DNA from 2 places in the Neobacillus sp. DFD-2R genome. Region 1 is predicted to be linked to the other one. Evidence: a T-box and tRNA genes for the amino acid it is inferred to sense, from the RefSeq annotation. Region 1 holds a T-box; the other holds one or more tRNA genes.

Region 1 (6,533 bases):
TATTTATCAAAAAGCTTATTTAAGGAAAAACCATGAAAGAGTCCAGCTTGATTATTGTTTTGTTGTGACGGATGGGGTGGGGATTTTAGCGATTGATACAATCGGGTATAATATCCCTATTCGCAAAAGCAGGCTTATACCAAGACAAGAACAACTTGTTTACGAAATGATTGAGTCACATGATGCGCAAAGTTACCATTTTTATCAGCAAAAAGATATGAAGGATTTTCACATTTTATCACCTGAACCAACTTTGATGAGAGGTTTAACCCGAAAAGAGAGGCAATTAAAACAGCTTTTATTCATGGCTCTTGACCAACTGCATTCTTCAAAGAATGAGGCAGAAGTCCGCTATTGGTTCACGGAGTGGTGTCCGGAGAAGTATTCATCAATACAGGAATTAAATTTTGAAGCAGCTTGGGAACAGCTATTTGAAGAAACAAAATTTGGATGGTCTAAAAGGCACGAATTATTTTGTGAAAATCTGATAAAAGGACAGCCATTTTTTGAAAAGCTTTGGGAAATGGAACATGGTCCAAAAGTAAATTAAAAGCCTGACCCAAAAGGTATTTACCTTTTGCGGGTCAGGCTTTCATTTTTTCCTTATCTTTTTCTTCCTAACCCCAGTGCATTTTCCATTTTTCTTAATGTCTTATTGGCCACTAAACTAGCCTTTTCAGCACCCTGATCTAAAATATCATCGAGCCTGCTTGATTCAATCAAATCATAGTATTTATCTTGAATAGGTTTGAAGACATTTACAACAACTTCTGCCAGATCACTCTTAAAGTCTCCATAACCTTTACCGACATACATATCTTCGATTTCACCAATGGATTTCCCGCTTAAGATAGAGTATATCGATAATAGATTTGAAACGCCGGGTTTATTTTCCTTATCAAATTTAACCAGGCCATCTGAATCTGTTACTGCACTCTTAATTTTCTTCACTATTTGTTTTGGATCATCAAGAGGAGTGATAAAAGCCTTTTGGTTTGGATCTGATTTGCTCATTTTTTTCGTTGGTTCTTGCAGAGACATGATCCTTGCTCCGACCTTAGGAAGACGAATTTCAGGAATAGTAAGAATTTTACTGTATTTTTTGTTAAATCTTTCAGCAAGGTCTCTCGTTAATTCCATATGCTGCTTTTGATCCTCTCCAACTGGAACAATGTCTGTGTTGTATAATAAAATATCTGCTGCCATTAATGGAGGATATGTTAACAAGCTTGCTGAAACTGCTTCTTTTCCAAAAGATTTATCTTTAAATTGTGTCATCCTTTCCAATTCACCGATATAGGATACACATTGCATTATCCAGCCGGCTTGGGCATGTGCCGGAACTTCTGATTGAATAAATAAAGTAGCTTTAGTTGGATCAATTCCAACAGCAATGTATAGAGCTGCCAGGCTGCGAATGTTTTTTCTTAAAGTTTGCGGGTCCTGTGGAACGGTAATTGCATGCTGGTCAACAATACAGAAGAAACAATTGTATTCGTCCTGTAGTTCTACAAATTGCTTCATTGCTCCAATATAGTTACCAAGCGTAATTGTACCACTTGGCTGGATACCTGAAAAAATTGTCTTCATTGTAAATTCCTCCTGAAAAATGTAAATAAAAAACCATTCATCCCATAAAAATAGGGGCGAATGGTTCGCGGTACCACCCTAAATTACTCAAAAAAGAGTCACTTAGTTCCATAGTCCTAATTGGATTATGGGTCCTTATAACGTTAGGAAAACGTCTATTCCTACTGCTTCCATTTAATAAAGGTTTGGAAAGAAGCTCAAAAGTCCATTCCGTATTAATTCGTGTTTGTTTTCACCAGCCACAAACTCTCTAAAAACGAAGGAAAATACGTACTACTCTTTATCATCGCTCTACAGCTACTATTCATTTATTCATATTATAAATAAATGTATATTGGTAATCAAGTACGCAAAATATAATAACAGACAAGAGCTATTAACATGAAAAGACCGGTAAAAGAGCCATAAAAGAGCGCTGGCTTTGGACTAATGGTTACGAGTTCAGATAATGATGGGATTTCATTGAATTTCCTTTTCCATTGTCCGCGTGAAAAAGAAAAATTTAATGATTTTGAAATCGCATCATAGAATCCAGTATGAATTGTATAAATAAACAAGGAAGTGATAAGCAATGCTGCCGTAATGTAAAAAGATATATTGATATATCTTACTAAAGTGATTTTATGACTTGTGAAAAAAGAAATAGCCAAAATACCTAATTGAAAAGAAGCTAAAATTAAAAGTTTTTTCTTGAGACGAAATTTCAAATAAAAACCTCCAAAATGTTGATTTAACGGGTTAAAGCATAACAGAAAAGCAAAAAATACTATAAGTTTAAATTATATCATAGGTTTATGTAATGCTAACGTAAAAATTGTTTCGGAACTGTAAATAAATTTCGGAAAAGTAATGTACAATTATATGAAAATATGTATAATAGAGAATGTAGTAATTTTTCAGAATAATAGAAAAGGGAGGTCTACTAGTGAAGAAATCAAAACTTTCACTACTTTTAGTTTTATCGCTGGTGCTTAGCATGTTCTTAGCAGCATGTTCTGGAGGCGGCAGTAAAAATCAAGGTACAGATACAGGAAAAACTAACGGCAAAGATTCCGGAACTGCACAGCTTGCAGACAAGCAGGAAATCAATGTTTTGGAAACTGCTGAAATTCCTAATATGGACAGTGTAATGAACGAAGACGTTCTCGGCAGCGAGATTGTTTCTCAAGTAAATGCAGGATTATACCGTTTGGATCAAAATCAAAAGGTAATTCCTGATGTTGCTGACGGGATGCCGCAATTTAATGCGGATAAAACAGTATTAACCATTAAATTGAAAAAGAATGTTAAATGGTCTAATGGCGACCCTGTAACTTCTCATGATTTCGTCTATGCGTGGCAGCGGGCAATTGATCCGAAAACGGCCGCTCCATATGGTCCATATTTCATGCAAGATAAAATCAAAAATGCAACAGAAATTGTGAACGGCAAAGCAAAAGCTCAAGATTTAGGGATTAAAGCTTTAGACGATTATACGTTGGAAATCGACTTAGTAAGACCGCTACCATATATCGAATCTTATTTAACATTTACATTATTCTATCCGCAAAATCAAAAGTATGTACAAGCACAAGGTGCAAACTATGCGAAAGATGCTGCACATCTGCTATATAATGGTCCGTTTAAAATGACTAAGTGGGATGGCACGCAAGCCGACCAATGGACTTTAGAAAAGAATGCAGACTACTGGAATGCAAAAGACGTTACGTTAAATAAAGTTAATTTTAACGTTGTGAAAGATCCGCAAGCAGCTGTAAACGCATTCACTACCGGACAGGCTGATATTACAGGAAGGCTTGCTTCATCAGCTGTCATTTCGCAGTATCAAGGTTCTAAAGAATTATTGCGCTTCCTTGAACCATCTATGTGGTGGTTGAAAATGAACGAAAACAATCCTGTTTTAAAAAATGTCAATATTCGTAAAGCAATTGCTTTAGCAGTTGATAGGAAATCATATGTAAATAACGTGTTGGCAAACGGCTCAGTTGAAGCAAATTACTTGGTGCCAAAAGAGTTTACATACAATAATGGCAAAGACTTCCGCGATGGCGCCGGAACTTATCTGAAAACAGATAAAGAACAAGCTAAGAAGCTATGGGAACAAGGTTTAAAAGAAGTAGGCAAAACAGATGTAACATTCACTTTTGTTGGTCAAGATACTGAAACAGCGAAAAAAGAGGAAGCATTCATCAAAGACCAATTGGAGAAAACTCTTCCTGGATTGTCCGTTAATATTCAAAGTGTTCCGTTCAAAATCCGTATTGACCGCGAAGACAAACAAGATTACGATATAATTTTTAGCGGTTGGGGACCAGACTATGCTGACCCAATGACATTCATGGATCTTTTCCTAACAGGTGGAGGTCAAAACCACATGAGCTTCAGCGATCCAAAATATGATAAGCTGATTAAAGATGCTCAAACAACTTTGGCTGCTAAACCGGATGAGCGCTGGAAAGCTCTACAAGATGCTGAGAAGATCTTGTTAGAAGACGATGCAGCATTTGCACCACTTTATCAGCGTGCTGTTAACATTTTAGTAAATCCAAAGATTAAAGGTTTACAACACAATCCATATTCTGATTATAGTTTCGTATGGGTTAAAGTTTACAAATAGGTACCATTTTTAAGCAAAAACAAAGAGAGTATATTAGCAAATATACTCTCTTTTTACCTGTATCAGAATTGTCGAACAATGTAGAAAATTTAATTAATTAGGAGGTGTCGGCATGGCAAAATATCTCGTCCAACGGGTTCTCTATATGATTTTTACGTTATTCATTGTTGTATCCATAACATTTTTCCTCATGAAGTTAATTCCAGGTACCCCTTTTAATAACTGGGAAAAACTTTCAGAAACCCAGCGCCACATATTACAAGTAAAGTATGGATTCGATCAACCTGTGCCAGTTCAATATGTTCACTATATAATCAACATGGTTAAAGGTGATTTAGGTGTCTCCTTTCAGTTTAATAACACCCCTGTAACTGAGCTTCTCGCACAACGAACTGGCCCTTCTGCCTTACTTGGCGCGCAGGCCATGATTATCGGTGCATTGATTGGGATCATTTTAGGCGTTGTGGCGGCGTTAAAACAAAATACCTGGATTGATTATGGAGCGACAATTATTGCAGTTATGGGAAAATCTATACCAAATTTTATTTTTGCCGGTTTATTGCAATACTTTGTTGCCGTAAAATTAGGATGGCTTCCTGTTATGTTCTGGAATGGACCGTCATTCACTATCCTGCCAACGATTGCTTTGGCAATGTTTCCGATTTCCATCGCTGCCCGGTTTATGCGGACAGAAATGGTGGAAGTATTGGGTTCTGATTATATTACCCTTGCGAAAGCAAAAGGTGCCAGCTATTGGCAAATCAGTATCAAACATGCACTGCGAAATGCGTTAATCCCTGTTATTACAGTAATGGGACCATTAGCGGTAAGTCTGATGACAGGCTCGCTTGTTGTAGAAAATATCTTTGGAATTCCTGGCATCGGGGATCAATTTGTGAAATCTATCATGACTAACGACTACCCCGTTATTATGGGAACTTCCATTTTATTTGCTGCTTTATTTGTCTTTATTATTTTAGTTGTTGATATTCTCTATGGAATCATCGACCCACGTATTCGAATTTCGAGGGGGAACAGCTAATGATTAACAAAGAATCAATTATCTCAAAGGATATGTTTGCACCGGCCCACATCGATCCATCTAAAAGTGAGAAAATTGCCAAGCCAAGTCTTAATTTCTGGCAGGATTCCTGGCTAAGGGTCCGCAAAAATAAAGGGGCAGTCATCAGCTTGGTGGTTATTGTGATTTTGCTCATTCTATCGTTTGTCGGCCCATTAATTACACCATATAAATTTGATACCCAAAATACGGATAATCATGACCTGCCGCCGCGGATACAGGGTTTGGAGGACATTCATTGGCTTCCGTTTGACGGTACATTAACTCGGAAAGACGGTACAACATATAATGCCTACGAAGTCCGCCAGGTGAAGCAGTATTATTGGTTTGGAACGGATGATCTTGGCCGTGACATTTTTGCACGTACTTGGAAAGGAACGCAAGTGTCGCTGTTCATTGCTTTTATGGCAGCATTAGTCGATATGCTGATTGGTGTATCATATGGTGCTATTTCCGGTTACTTCGGCGGCCGTGTCGACAGTGTGATGCAACGGATCTTGGAAATTATCGTCGGCATCCCTAACTTAGTTGTTGCTGTTTTAATGATTCTTGTATTGAAGCCTGGGATGATCCCCATTATTATCGCGATTACCTTTACAAGCTGGACAAGTATGGCACGGGTTGTCCGTGCGCAAGTGTTGAAGTTTAAAAACCAGGAATTTGTGTTGGCAGCCAGGACACTTGGAGCTTCAAATGGTTCAATTATTTTTAAGCACATGATTCCAAATATGTTTGGGATCATCATTATAAACACGATGTTTTCGATTCCTAACGCAATTTTCTTTGAAGCGTTTTTAAGTTTCATTGGTTTAGGATTGCAGGAGCCTAGTGCCTCATTGGGAACATTAGTGAATGATGGATACAAGCAAATGATTGCATTTCCATATCAAATGATTATTCCTTCCATTATGATTGCATTAATCATGGTATGCTTTAACTTAGTAGCAGATGGATTACGGGATGCATTAGATCCAAAAATGCGGGATTAGAAGGCAGGTGATTTAAGTGGAAAAAGTACTACAAGTTAAGGATTTAAATATTTCATTTCATACCTTTGCGGGTGAAGTAAAAGCCATCAGAGGTGTCAACTTTGATTTATATAAAGGTGAAACATTAGCGATCGTTGGGGAGTCAGGCTCTGGAAAATCGGTTACAACAAAGTCAATCATGCGCTTATTGCCTGAGGGTAATTCCGAAATTAAAAATGGTGAAATCCTTTTTGACGGAAAAGACTTAACCAAGCTA
Region 2 (6,533 bases), 230 kb from region 1:
ATTCCTGTACCACCTCTTTATCGTTTGAGCAACGGGGGGACGCAGGAGGATAGGGTAAGCGCGCTGTTGGATATGCGCGTCTAAGCAGTTAGGCTGCAAGTGAGGCAAATCCCGCTTGCGTGAAGGCTGAGCTGTGACAGCGAGGGAAATTTAGTACCGAAGTTCCTGATTCCACACTGCCAAGAAAAGCCTCTAGCGAGATAAAAGGTGCCCGTACCGCAAACCGACACAGGTAGGCGAGGAGAGAATCCTAAGGTGAGCGAGAGAACTCTCGTTAAGGAACTCGGCAAAATGACCCCGTAACTTCGGGAGAAGGGGTGCTCTTTGGGGTGAATAGCCTCGAAGAGCCGCAGTGAATAGGCCCAGGCGACTGTTTAGCAAAAACACAGGTCTCTGCGAAGCCGCAAGGCGAAGTATAGGGGCTGACGCCTGCCCGGTGCTGGAAGGTTAAGAGGAGGGGTTAGCGCAAGCGAAGCTCTGAATCGAAGCCCCAGTAAACGGCGGCCGTAACTATAACGGTCCTAAGGTAGCGAAATTCCTTGTCGGGTAAGTTCCGACCCGCACGAAAGGCGTAACGATCTGGGCACTGTCTCAACGAGAGACTCGGTGAAATTATAGTACCTGTGAAGATGCAGGTTACCCGCGACAGGACGGAAAGACCCCGTGGAGCTTTACTGTAGCCTGATATTGAATTTTGGTACAGCTTGTACAGGATAGGTAGGAGCCGTAGAAGCCGGAGCGCTAGCTTCGGTGGAGGCGTCGGTGGGATACTACCCTGGCTGTATTGAAATTCTAACCCGCACCCCTGATCGGGGTGGGAGACAGTGTCAGGTGGGCAGTTTGACTGGGGCGGTCGCCTCCTAAAGAGTAACGGAGGCGCCCAAAGGTTCCCTCAGAATGGTTGGAAATCATTCGTAGAGTGTAAAGGCACAAGGGAGCTTGACTGCGAGACCTACAAGTCGAGCAGGGACGAAAGTCGGGCTTAGTGATCCGGTGGTTCCGCATGGAAGGGCCATCGCTCAACGGATAAAAGCTACCCCGGGGATAACAGGCTTATCTCCCCCAAGAGTCCACATCGACGGGGAGGTTTGGCACCTCGATGTCGGCTCATCGCATCCTGGGGCTGTAGTCGGTCCCAAGGGTTGGGCTGTTCGCCCATTAAAGCGGTACGCGAGCTGGGTTCAGAACGTCGTGAGACAGTTCGGTCCCTATCCGTCGTGGGCGCAGGAAATTTGAGAGGAGCTGTCCTTAGTACGAGAGGACCGGGATGGACGCACCGCTGGTGTACCAGTTGTCTTGCCAAAGGCATCGCTGGGTAGCTATGTGCGGACGGGATAAGTGCTGAAAGCATCTAAGCATGAAGCCCCCCTCAAGATGAGATTTCCCATAGCGTCAAGCTAGTAAGAACCCTGAAAGATGATCAGGTTGATAGGTCAGAGGTGGAAGCGCGGTGACGTGTGGAGCTGACTGATACTAATCGTTCGAGGACTTAACCAGTATTAAAGCGAGCTCGTTTTTACAAAAACTTCTTCTGCATTATCCGGTTTTGAGGGAATGAAAAAAAAATAAATTTCCTCTTGAAAAATATTAAAAAGACATTATAATAAAATAGTGTCTGATAAATAGTCTGGCAGCAATGGCGAGAAGGTCACACCCGTTCCCATACCGAACACGGAAGTTAAGCTTCTCAGCGCCGATGGTAGTTGGGACTTTGTCCCTGTGAGAGTAGGACGTTGCCAGGCTGTAATAATATTATTCCGCAGTAGCTCAGTGGTAGAGCTATCGGCTGTTAACCGATCGGTCGTAGGTTCGAGTCCTACCTGCGGAGCCATAATGGAGAGCTGTCCGAGTGGCCGAAGGAGCACGATTGGAAATCGTGTAGGCGGGTAACCCTGTCTCAAGGGTTCAAATCCCTTGCTCTCCGCCATTTAATTCTAAATTATGGCCCCTTGGTCAAGCGGTTAAGACACCGCCCTTTCACGGCGGTAACACGGGTTCGAATCCCGTAGGGGTCACCAAAAATTTTTCGCGCTAGCGAACATAACTTTCATTATTATGGAGGATTAGCTCAGCTGGGAGAGCATCTGCCTTACAAGCAGAGGGTCGGCGGTTCGATCCCGTCATCCTCCACCATATATTTTTAAAACAAATAATGTATTTATTACCGTCGCGGGGTGGAGCAGTCCGGTAGCTCGTCGGGCTCATAACCCGAAGGTCGCAGGTTCAAATCCTGTCCCCGCAATCCGGTCTGGTAGTTCAGTTGGTTAGAATGCCTGCCTGTCACGCAGGAGGTCGCGGGTTCGAGTCCCGTCCAGACCGCCATATGTTGGCTCAGTAGCTCAGTCGGTAGAGCAAAGGACTGAAAATCCTTGTGTCGGCGGTTCGATTCCGTCCTGAGCCACCATTGTTTTAAAAAATAAAGCTGGCAAAACAACTATTATATGTGGAGGGGTAGCGAAGTGGCTAAACGCGGCGGACTGTAAATCCGCTCCCTCCGGGTTCGGCGGTTCGAATCCGTCCCCCTCCACCATTTATAGGGGTATAGTTTAAAGGTAGAACGAAGGTCTCCAAAACCTTTGGTGTGGGTTCAATTCCTACTACCCCTGCCAAAAATTTTATAGTGGCGATTGTGGCGAAGTGGTTAACGCATCGGATTGTGGTTCCGACATTCGTGGGTTCGATTCCCATCAGTCGCCCCATAATTTTTATTGAAAATATTTGATATTTATAATATCATTGGGCTATAGCCAAGCGGTAAGGCATCGCACTTTGACTGCGACATGCGTTGGTTCAAATCCAGCTAGCCCAGCCAATTTGCGGAAGTAGTTCAGTGGTAGAACACCACCTTGCCAAGGTGGGGGTCGCGGGTTCGAATCCCGTCTTCCGCTCCAAAAATTAATGGCGGCATAGCCAAGTGGTAAGGCAGAGGTCTGCAAAACCTTTACCACCGGTTCGAATCCGGTTGCCGCCTCCATAATTATTTATGTTGAGTATTGATATGAACAAGTAATTTATTTTCGCCGGGGTGGCGGAACTGGCAGACGCACAGGACTTAAAATCCTGCGGTAGGTGACTACCGTACCGGTTCGATTCCGGTCCTCGGCATTACTTCAACAAACATTTTAATACGCCGGTGTGGCGGAATTGGCAGACGCGCACGACTCAAAATCGTGTTCCTCTGGAGTGTCGGTTCGACCCCGACCACCGGTATATGGACAATCGCTTTCCTAGGCGATGAAATCAACGTTTCTTACACTATGTAAGAAACGTTTTTTATTTATTTATAAGATAATTTCATGTAAAAAAGCTGTTTTCGTAAAAATTGCTATTATAAACTCACGAATAAACCATTTTAAATTGTAAAATTACTTAACCATACGATTTATCAGCGAATCCAAAAAAGCACCTATCTTTAAAAATAAGCCCCAAAAGTGATGAATTCTGCCCGTTAAAAACGGAAAGAGCAGTTACCACCACAATCACCCGATTGACAGTTTTTTAAAAATTGAGATATATTCAAGTTAAGTAAGTACATTCAGGATAAACTGATTTCACACACAATATTAAGAACATAAGTATGTGTGTATTTTTTATGTAAACAAAAATCCTATTAGGGGTGATTGGTTTGGTCAATCAATCGTCGTTTTCTTTCCATTCAAGTGATGGAGCTGAAATTTTTGTAAATAAATGGGCTGCTGACATTGAGGGGAAGCCAAGAGCAATTGTACAGATTGCCCATGGGATGGCGGAACATATTCAACGATATAATTCTTTTGCCAGGGAACTTACTTTGCAAAATATCTTTGTCTATGGCAATGATCATCGCGGACATGGAAAGACAGGAGTACAGAATAACAGTCCGGGGTATTTAGCGGATGTAGATGGATTTGAAAAAGTAGTTGCTGATATTAATTTGCTGACAACAATAATTAAAGAAGAAAATCCCGAAGTCCCTGTCTTTTTATTAGGACATAGTATGGGATCTTTTTTAGCAAGAAGATTTATTCAATTGTACGGGGATAAGCTTACAGGAGTTATTTTATCCGGAACAGGTGGAGACCCTGGATTGTTGGGGAAAATCGGAAGAATGGTTGCTGCTAGGGAAATGAAGAAAAAAGGGGCCAAGACACCAAGTCACTTATTAAATAATTTAACCTTCGGCAGCTATAATAAAGGGTTCACTCCTAACAGAACAGAATTTGATTGGTTGAGCAGGGATGAATCTGAAGTAGATAAGTATATAGCTGACCCATTTTGCGGAGAGGTATTCACTTCAGGGTTTTTTCATGATCTTCTTGAAGGGCTTGAAATTATAAATAAACCCGGCAATATAAAGTCAATTCCATTAGACCTGCCAATCTACTTAATTTCCGGAAGTAAAGATCCTGTAGGAGGTAATACCAAAGGGGTACTGCAAACCTATCAAGCTTATAAAAAAGCAGGAATTAAGGATGTAAACTATAAAATATATGAAAATGCACGACATGAAATTCTAAATGAAATCAATAAAGATGAAGTAATTGCCGATATGATAAAATGGATAAATAACCATTTGAATTAAAAAAAGTCCTTAAATGGACTTTTTATTTTGTTATTGTATTTTTGGCCAAGTGCAAAAATCGACAAATTTCGAAAAAACCACTTGACGTTGAATAGCAATACGTGTATTATAATAAAGGTCAGTTGATAATAAATTAACTACATGCGGGTGTAGTTTACTGGTAAAACCTCAGCCTTCCAAGCTGATGTAGTGGGTTCGATTCCCATCACCCGCTCCATACATATTAGCTAACGCAGTGTACCGTTTCATTGAGAACGATGCATTGCGTTTTTTTATGTCAATAAAAAGAGATGCCTCATTGGCACCCATGGATTTGGAAGGAAGCTTCTCCGCCGTGTATTTGTGTAAACATGTTCATTAAGGATTCAGTAAGTTTTTCAGCGTTTTCCATATCAGTTGAAGGCCTTAAAAAAATCATTTGTAGAGCATTTTTCGTTTTTTCTGTAACTGGAGTTCTTTCAGAATCAACAAAAGGGCTGCCGAAGGGTCCCTTTTGGTCAGAAGCTATAATGAGACTCTCAAGAGAGTTTACCCGTCCATTTAGACCGGAATATTCTTCACCTTTCTGACCAATTCTGATCGAAACCGGCTCACTCAAAAGATCTTGGTCGTATATTCCAATTGGGACTTGATATTGTAAGGAGAAAAAATTATTAATATCAATAGCACTTTGAACGGACGGAAGATAATTTTGTTTTTGAACTCTCCGTATTAACGCCTCGGCAGAATGACGATAACGGTTTGGATCCTTACCGGTCATTTTAAAAACTTTCCGCCATTCTTGAATTCCCGGTAGATCGGTTACACTTTTGCTTTCTAATTCAAAATAAATGGCTTCTTGGAATAGCTGAAGTCTTCCTTTTACCATTTGAGGAGAATCGCCGACAATGATATTTTTGTATTTAATGATCGCTATTTTAAAATTAGGTACAAGCCCCAGTAATTCTGCCGAAAGTTGAATTTCCAATGATTCTACCTCCAAATTTTATTAAAAATAGTTTATCATAAATTAAATGTGCGACCAATAATGATCAAGCCAAACTTTTTATATATTGAAGCCAAAGGAAAGGAGGTATCCAAAGTGGATGTTAAAAAATTGAAGAAAGAACTTATTGCATATAGTAAAGAAATTAGAATTGATAAAATCGGTTTCACTACAGCTGATACTTTTACTGAGTTAAAAAGCAGGCTAATCAGACAGCAGGAACTTGGGTTTCAATCAGGTTTTGAAGAGCCGGATATCGATAAGCGGGTAATGCCTTCATTACTCCTTGAAAAACCGCAATCTATCATTTCTATTGCTCTTGCCTATCCTGCAAAGATGAGAGTTCGTGTGGAGAGTAAAACCGGTGAGCGGCGCGGGATATTTAGCCGGGCGTCATGGGGGTTGGACTATCATCTTATTCTTCGAGACCGTTTAAAAAAGCTTGAGGAATTTATTTTAACAGCAGTTCCAAATGCTCGGTTAAAATCAATGGTCGATACAGGAGAGCTTTCTGATCGGGCAGTTGCAGAGAGAGCCGGTATTGGGTGGAGCGGAAAGAATTGTGCGATTATTACCCCCGAGTTCGGATCTTATGTTTATTTGGGTGAAATGATTACAAGTATTCCATTTGAGCCGGATCGACCCATAGAAGATCAATGCGGAACATGTAATAAGTGTATTGAAGCTTGCCCAACTGGTGCTTTAGTCCAAGGTGGACAAATCAATGCGCAGCGCTGCATTTCTTTTTTAACACAAACAAAAGAATTCATTCCCGATGAATTTCGGGATAAGATTGGCAATCGTGTATATGGATGCGATTCATGTCAAACAGCTTGTCCTGTCAATAAAGGGAAAGACTTCCATTTTCATGATGAAATGGAACCGAATCCTGAAATTTCTAAGCCTTTATTAACGCCTATGTTAAAAATGAGTAATCGCGAATTTAAAAACCAATTTGGACATGTCTCCGGTGCGTGGAGAGGGAAA

What was found. The T-box of region 1 lies ahead of trpS (tryptophan--tRNA ligase). A T-box ahead of a tRNA ligase gene usually reads a tRNA of that ligase, here a tRNA-Trp.
Region 2: it encodes a tRNA-Trp, which carries the amino acid that the T-box ahead of trpS (tryptophan--tRNA ligase) is inferred to sense. The anticodon was not compared.

What each region holds. Positions count from the first base shown of each region.
Region 1 covers NZ_CM173228.1:4,387,403-4,393,935, reverse strand. The annotation lists gene AC3ANV_RS21975 (DUF3603 family protein) at 1-550, shown strand, start outside; gene trpS (tryptophan--tRNA ligase) at 604-1,590, opposite strand; T-box leader at 1,640-1,886, opposite strand; gene AC3ANV_RS21965 (hypothetical protein) at 1,932-2,297, opposite strand; gene AC3ANV_RS21960 (peptide ABC transporter substrate-binding protein) at 2,516-4,207, shown strand; gene opp3b (oligopeptide ABC transporter permease) at 4,320-5,249, shown strand; gene opp3C (oligopeptide ABC transporter permease) at 5,249-6,277, shown strand; gene AC3ANV_RS21945 (ABC transporter ATP-binding protein) at 6,294-6,533, shown strand, end outside.
Region 2 covers NZ_CM173228.1:4,616,474-4,623,006, reverse strand. The annotation lists rRNA gene AC3ANV_RS23160 (23S ribosomal RNA) at 1-1,497, shown strand, start outside; rRNA gene rrf (5S ribosomal RNA) at 1,627-1,742, shown strand; tRNA gene AC3ANV_RS23150 (tRNA-Asn) at 1,757-1,831, shown strand; tRNA gene AC3ANV_RS23145 (tRNA-Ser) at 1,836-1,927, shown strand; tRNA gene AC3ANV_RS23140 (tRNA-Glu) at 1,944-2,018, shown strand; tRNA gene AC3ANV_RS23135 (tRNA-Val) at 2,058-2,133, shown strand; tRNA gene AC3ANV_RS23130 (tRNA-Met) at 2,169-2,242, shown strand; tRNA gene AC3ANV_RS23125 (tRNA-Asp) at 2,246-2,322, shown strand; tRNA gene AC3ANV_RS23120 (tRNA-Phe) at 2,329-2,404, shown strand; tRNA gene AC3ANV_RS23115 (tRNA-Tyr) at 2,446-2,530, shown strand; tRNA gene AC3ANV_RS23110 (tRNA-Trp) at 2,536-2,609, shown strand; tRNA gene AC3ANV_RS23105 (tRNA-His) at 2,624-2,699, shown strand; tRNA gene AC3ANV_RS23100 (tRNA-Gln) at 2,738-2,812, shown strand; tRNA gene AC3ANV_RS23095 (tRNA-Gly) at 2,817-2,891, shown strand; tRNA gene AC3ANV_RS23090 (tRNA-Cys) at 2,901-2,974, shown strand; tRNA gene AC3ANV_RS23085 (tRNA-Leu) at 3,020-3,105, shown strand; tRNA gene AC3ANV_RS23080 (tRNA-Leu) at 3,130-3,210, shown strand; gene AC3ANV_RS23075 (alpha/beta hydrolase) at 3,626-4,561, shown strand; tRNA gene AC3ANV_RS23070 (tRNA-Gly) at 4,705-4,778, shown strand; gene AC3ANV_RS23065 (B3/B4 domain-containing protein) at 4,857-5,528, opposite strand; gene queG (tRNA epoxyqueuosine(34) reductase QueG) at 5,643-6,533, shown strand, end outside.